Regions from separate parts of the Pseudomonas sp. LBUM1646 genome, predicted to be linked through region 3. Evidence: predicted binding sites of a transcription regulator. Region 3 holds the regulator's gene; each other region holds the start of a gene.
What was found. The regulator FliA, encoded in region 3, starts transcription of late flagellar genes. The targets are predictions, from matches to a motif close to CTAAAGTTTNNNNNNNNNNNGCCGNTAA.
Positions count from the first base shown of each region.

Region 1: a site for FliA is predicted at 1,368-1,395, ahead of ACA071_RS27025 (methyl-accepting chemotaxis protein). Genes of this name have one in related genera too.
Region 2: a site for FliA is predicted at 717-744, ahead of ACA071_RS14565 (methyl-accepting chemotaxis protein). Genes of this name have one in related genera too.

Region 1 is NZ_CP166810.1:5,924,321-5,926,584, forward strand. Features, by position in the region: gene ACA071_RS27025 (methyl-accepting chemotaxis protein) at 1-1,307, opposite strand, end outside; tRNA gene ACA071_RS27030 (tRNA-Pro) at 1,461-1,537, opposite strand; tRNA gene ACA071_RS27035 (tRNA-Lys) at 1,635-1,710, opposite strand; tRNA gene ACA071_RS27040 (tRNA-Pro) at 1,716-1,792, opposite strand; tRNA gene ACA071_RS27045 (tRNA-Asn) at 1,802-1,877, opposite strand; gene clpB (ATP-dependent chaperone ClpB) at 2,175-2,264, opposite strand, start outside.
Region 2 is NZ_CP166810.1:3,136,243-3,138,506, reverse strand. Features, by position in the region: gene ACA071_RS14570 (hypothetical protein) at 1-393, opposite strand, end outside; gene ACA071_RS14565 (methyl-accepting chemotaxis protein) at 812-2,264, shown strand, end outside.
Region 3 is NZ_CP166810.1:1,851,337-1,853,600, forward strand. Features, by position in the region: gene fleN (flagellar synthesis regulator FleN) at 1-712, shown strand, start outside; gene fliA (RNA polymerase sigma factor FliA) at 709-1,449, shown strand; gene ACA071_RS08230 (chemotaxis response regulator CheY) at 1,618-1,989, shown strand; gene ACA071_RS08235 (protein phosphatase CheZ) at 2,012-2,264, shown strand, end outside.

The DNA.
Region 1 (2,264 bases), 2.9 Mb from region 3:
CTGCGCATGCCCTGGACCATTTGCTCGATTTCCTGGGTCGATTGCTGGGTGCGATGCGCCAGTGCCCGCACTTCATCGGCCACCACCGCGAAACCGCGACCACTCTCCCCTGCCCGTGCAGCTTCAATGGCGGCGTTGAGCGCCAACAGGTTCGTTTGCTCGGCAATGGCGCGAATCACGTCCAGCACCTTGCCGATGTCCTGGGACTGATTGGCCAGCGACTGCACCAACTCGCCGGTGTGCTGTACGTCGCTGGCGAGGGCGCTGATCGCGCTGGCAGTTTCGCTGACCCGTTCCTGGCCCAGATGCGCCGACTCACTGGATTGACGGGTAGCGTCGGACGTGGACACCGCGTTGCGTGCGACTTCTTCCACAGCCGTGGTCATTTCGTTGACTGCGGTGGCGGCTTGTTCGATCTCGTTATTCTGCTGTTGTAGATCTTGGGTGCTGTCGAGGGTAACAGCGTTCAACTCGTCGGCCGCCGTGGCCAGTTGAGTGGCCGAACCACTGATGCCTTGCAGGGTTTCACGCAAGTTCTGCTGCATGGTCGCCAGGGCCTTGAGCAAGCGGCTGACTTCATCGCTACCGTGGGTTTCGATGGGATTGGTGAGATCACCACGGGCCACATTTTCTGCGGCATTCAGGGCTTCATTCAACGGGTGCACGATGCTGCGGGTCAGTAACATCGCCAGGCCGACGGTGGCCAGCGCCGCCAGGGCGATGAACAGGCTGACAATCGTGCGCGAGGTTTCGTAGTGCGCGGCGGAGTTCTGGCTTTCGGTGGCGACTTGTTTGGCGAACAGATCCGCCAAGTCGGTGAGTTGTTTGCCGGAGCCATCGACCACGGTCTTCATATCCACCAGCAGCAACTTGGTCAGTTCGTCGCGACGGCCCTGTTCCGCCAGGGTGAACGATTGCGCGATGCCCGAGCGGTACGCGGCGAAGGTGGTTTTGAATTGGTCATATAACTGCTTGCCTTCAGCGGTGTTAACCAGCTTGTCGTAGGCAGCAATCTTGTCGCTCAGCTCCCTGTCCCGGGTGTCCATCTGGCTGCGGTACTGCGCAATGTTCTTAGGGTCCTGGTCCAGAGCCATGCGCAGGGAGATGGTACGGATGCGCAGCATGATCTCGCGGATCTCATCGCCGCCACGGATGCTCGGCAACCATTGGCTTTCAACCGCCACCTCGCTGTCACGAATGCTCGACATCTGCCCCAGCGCAAACACCCCGAGCAACGCCACCAGCACCGCAATCAGGGCAAAACCCAGCGCAGCACGGGGAGCAATATTCAGCTGACGAAGAAACATAACGAGCGCCTTTTGTTTTTATGGGCGGGAGGGAGGCGCTGTTTGCGCTCCGATGGCTCGTTATCGGCAAGTTGTACGATGACTTTAAGCTGGATTACGCTTTTTCAAAGACAAAAAAAATCCCCGTATCTTTCGATACGAGGATTTTTAATATGGTCGGGGTAAGGGGATTCGAACTCCTGACATCCTGCTCCCAAAGCAGGCGCGCTACCGGACTGCGCTATACCCCGGTAAAAAAAAGGCGACCTTTCAGTCGCCTTCTTCTTCGATCAGCGCTTTTGGCCTCTGATCTTAAGATCTGATCCCAGCGTTAACTGGTTTCAAAAATGGTGGGTCGTGTGGGATTCGAACCTACGACCAATTGGTTAAAAGCCAACTGCTCTACCAACTGAGCTAACGACCCAAAAATGGTCGGGGTAAGGGGATTCGAACTCCTGACATCCTGCTCCCAAAGCAGGCGCGCTACCGGACTGCGCTATACCCCGGTTTGAAATTGGCTCCGTGACCAGGACTCGAACCTGGGACCCAATGATTAACAGTCATTTGCTCTACCGACTGAGCTATCACGGAACTACATATTTCAATTTACAACGGTGAAGCTTGTTGCATCTCTCGACCCGTTCGCATCGCTGCGTTCGTGTGTCTGAGGCGCGCTATTCTACAATCTTAAGCACCTCTGTCAACCCCCTAAATTGCATTCAAGTTAATGATTTGCAACTTATTTCAGATTTCTGCTTGGGGAGCAGAAACCCTTCCGGGCGACTTACTGCGGGGCGCACTTTACAAGCCTTTTCCTTAGAGTTCAACAGCCTGGCGAAAAAAAGGCCTCGCAATGCGAGGCCTTGTTTATTTCACTGGCATTACGACTCAGGAGAAAACGATTTCGTCATTTTCCACCTTGCCGACAGCGGTCTCGCCCGGGAGGAAACGCCCGGACAGAATCAACTGCGCCAGCGG
Region 2 (2,264 bases), 1.3 Mb from region 3:
GTTGTTCTGGATGGAGTCCAGTTGAGTGGCAAAGTACTCCAGCGCATTGAACTTCGCATCGGGGTCATTCGGCACACCGAACTTGTCGAACTTGTCGCCAGCGTTGAGCAATGTCAGCGCGGTCACATCACCGATGATGCCCTTCTGCTTGAGGAAGGTGCTCATGTTGCCCAGTTGCTTGGCCGAGATGTTCGTCGGATCAAAGCCCTTGACCTGCTTGAACAGTTGCTCGGCATCCATCTTCGTGCGGTCCAGCAATGTCGGGTTGGTGCCGACCATGGTCAGGATTTCCCGCACCTTGGCACTCTGCGACACCGGTTTGGCATTGGGCGAACCCTGGCGTACCAGCAGGCCCGATTTGGCAGTCCAGCTACCGACCACACCGATAGTCATGACCGTACTCCTGCCAGCGCGACGACGTTCGGATGTCCTTGCGACGGGAACATAAAAAATCCTTGTTTAAGCGAGATGAATGCGGGGAAGTATCGGCGCGAAACGACGGCCCACCTACAAATATTTCAACTTTTTACAAATCTCGTACATTTTCGATACAAATCTCCAAGTGCCCGTTTTCATTGGTCTACAGGGAATTTTTAATCTTGGTATAGGCGATTCATCGATTGTCATATTCCGCTGATCAGTCTGCTTGTATCGGCGGCGACACTCACCTCTCCCGGCCCGCCCGTCCCTTAAATGCGTTTCTTGTACGCGCGTACCTAAAGCTCCCCCCAAGCGGGCCGATAAGTCTTCGACACCCCCAATTTCCAATCCCGAATTCCAACAATAAGAACGCAGCACAAGGACCGGTCCCATGCCCGCATTCCGTACCATTCAGGCTCGCTACACGCTGTTTCTGGTCCTGTTCATCCTGCTGCTATCGGTGCTCACGGTGGTGGGCATCAGCCAGTTGGTCGCGCCGAAACTGCGCCACACCGAAGAACAGGTGGCCCTTAACCGCATCGCCGAAGTCGCCGAGCAGATCCAGGGCGAACTGAACAAGGTCCAGGCCCAGCAACGCAGCATCACCCAGACCATTCCCCTGCTCGACAGCGCCGCCATCGATACGGTGTTGCCCGGTCTGGTGGACCAGTACGGCGAGCTGAAAGTGTTTGGTGGCGGTATCTGGCCATTGCCCGGCCAGCGTGAAGCGGGGCGCAACAAGTTCAGCACCTTCTGGCACCGCGACAGCTCCGGCAAACTGGCGGTCAATACGTTCTGGAACAGCGACGCCGCGCCCAACTATTACGACCAGACCTGGTACAAGGGCGGCATGGCAACCCCGCGCGGCCAGTGCGCCTGGGCCGCGGCCTATAAAGATGACGCCAGTGCCGAGCCGCGCACCAACTGCGCCATGGCCATTCAGAAAAATGGCGTGGCCTACGGCGTGTCGACCATCGATGTAACCCTGGGCTTCTTCAATGACCTGATCGCGCGCAAGGAAAAAGACCTCGGCGCCGAGATGCTGATCGTCGAAGCCGACGGCAAAATCATCAGCAACAGTTCGCGCATCAGCGGGCCGGTCGTTCTAAAGAACATCAGTGAGCTGGCCGGCAACTCGCCGTTCGCCAGCCAGGTCAAGGCTGGTCTGCAAAACCGTGATAAGGCGCAGCGGGTCGAATTCGACAACAATGGCGAAGCCAGCACCTTCTTCATGCGCCCGATCGAAGGCACGCCGTGGTTCCTCGCCACCGCCCTGCCGACCAAGCTGATCACCGCCCAGCGTGACGATGTGCTGAACACCTTGAGCCTGTTGCAGATTCCGATGGTGATCCTGTTGGTGTTGCTGCAGATCTACGCGATTCGCCAACTGATCCATCGCATGAAAATCCTCAAGGCCAACATCGACGCGCTGTCGGCCGGCGACGCCGACCTGACCAAGCGCATTACCATCCGCGCCGAGGACGAACTGGGGGCCATCGGCCATTCGGTCAACGCCTTCATCATCTACTTGCAGAACATGATCGGCGAAGTGACCCAGGCCACCGGGGCCATGGCGTCGAGCCTGGACAACCTGCAACGGACCTCGGCGCACACCAGTCAGATCCTGGTGCGTCACGCCTCGGAAACCGATCAGACCGTCACCGCCATCACCGAAATGAGCTCCACCGCCGACAGCGTCGCGCAGAACGCCGCCGAAACCGCTTCGTTCACCCAACGCGCCAGCGAACACGCCGATCGCTCGCGGGTGGTGGTGGGTGAAGCGTCCAGCAGTGTGGTGGCGTTGATTGAAGAAGTGGCGAGCGCCACCCATAAAGTTGAAAACA
Region 3 (2,264 bases):
GCTGCTGGACGCCGATCTGGGTCTGGCGAACGTCGACGTTCTGCTGGGACTGACGCCCAAACGTACCCTGGCCGACGTGATCGAAGGCCGCTGCGAGCTGCGCGACGTTCTGTTGCAGGGCCCGGGCGGTATCCGCATCGTCCCGGCCGCGTCCGGCACCCAGAGCATGGTTCATCTGAGCCCTGCCCAGCATGCCGGCCTGATCCAGGCCTTCAGCGATATCGGCGATAACCTCGACGTATTGGTGATCGACACCGCTGCGGGTATTGGTGACTCGGTAGTCAGTTTTGTCCGCGCCGCCCAGGAAGTGTTGCTGGTGGTCTGCGACGAGCCGACCTCCATCACCGACGCCTACGCCCTGATCAAACTGCTGAACCGCGATTACGGCATGAACCGCTTCCGCGTCCTGGCCAACATGGCCCAGAGCCCGCAAGAAGGTCGCAACCTGTTCGCCAAGTTGACCAAGGTCACGGACCGCTTCCTCGACGTCGCCTTACAATACGTCGGCGCCGTGCCTTACGACGAAAGTGTGCGCAAGGCCGTGCAGAAACAACGCGCCGTCTACGAAGCCTTTCCGCGCTCCAAGTGCGCCCTGGCGTTCAAGGCGATTGCACAGAAAGTCGACACGTGGCCGCTACCGGCCAACCCGCGTGGGCATCTGGAGTTTTTCGTCGAGCGCCTCGTGCAACAGACCGCAGGACCCGTCCTATGACAGCCAGTGGCTACAACCTCTACAAGAAGTCGGCACGTGATGCGCAATACGAGCTGATCGAGCGTTACGCGCCACTGGTCAAACGCATTGCTTATCACTTGCTGGCGCGTCTGCCGGCCAGTGTCCAGGTGGAAGACCTGATCCAGGCCGGGATGATTGGCCTGCTTGAAGTGTCGACCAAATACGACGCCAGCAAAGGCGCGAGTTTCGAAACGTACGCGGGCATTCGAATCCGTGGCGCGATGCTCGATGAAGTACGCAAGGGGGACTGGGCACCACGTTCGGTCCACCGCAATACCCGTATGGTTAGCGACGCAATTCGCTCGATTGAAGCTAAAACCGGCCGTGATGCTAAAGATCACGAAGTTGCGGCCGAACTCCAATTGAGTCTCGACGATTATTACGGGATTTTGAACGATACCTTGGGCAGCCGCCTGTTCAGTTTCGACGACCTGTTGCAGGACGGCGAACACGAAGGGCTGCACGAGGATGGCGCCAGTGCTCATCTGGAGCCGTCACGCGATCTGGAAGATGAACGCTTCCAGACTGCGCTGGCGGACGCGATTGCCAATTTGCCGGAGCGTGAGCGACTGGTGTTGGCGCTGTACTACGACGAAGAGCTGAACCTCAAGGAAATCGGTGAGGTCCTGGGTGTCAGCGAATCGCGTGTCAGCCAGTTACACAGCCAGTGCGCGGCCCGTTTGCGGGGGCGTTTGGGGGAGTGGCGAGCGCGCTGAAGGCAGTGTGGGGACACTGCGAACGAGGCTGGTGTGGTGTTGAACTGCAGCGGTCTCGATTTGTTGTGCTCCAGACAGTCATTTGAGTGCTTTGCCGGATTGATTGAAATGGCGCGTCCAGGTGCTGGGCGCGTTTAAGACTGCTTGGAGGTCGAATTGGACAAGAACATGAAAATCCTCATCGTTGATGACTTCTCAACGATGCGGCGGATCATTAAAAACCTGTTGCGTGACCTTGGGTTCACCAACACGGTCGAGGCTGACGATGGCACCACTGCCATTCCGGTTCTCAACAGCGGCAGCATCGACTTTCTGGTAACAGACTGGAACATGCCCGGCATGACCGGCATCGACCTGCTGCGCCACGTGCGCGCCGATGAGAAGCTCAAGAGCCTGCCCGTGCTGATGGTGACCGCGGAAGCCAAGCGCGAACAGATCATCGAAGCGGCCCAGGCCGGTGTTAACGGTTATGTGGTCAAACCCTTCACGGCCCAGGCGTTGAAAGACAAAATCGAGAAAATTTTCGAACGCATCGGTTGAGCAACTGCGCCACGGGGGAGCTATGGAGCATAACGAATCTTCACAGGGCGATTTTGAATCGACCCTGAAAAAACACGCGGTCGAACTGGTCGAAAGCCTTGAAAAAGGCAGGTTCGGCGACGCTGTGCAACTGATCCATGAGCTCAACCAGACCCGTGACCGCGGCCTGTACCAGGAAGTGGGCAAGCTCACTCGCGAACTGCATAGCGCGATCGTCAATTTCCAGATTGACCCGAACATGCCGCAAGCCGAGGAAGTCTCGCAGATCACGGATG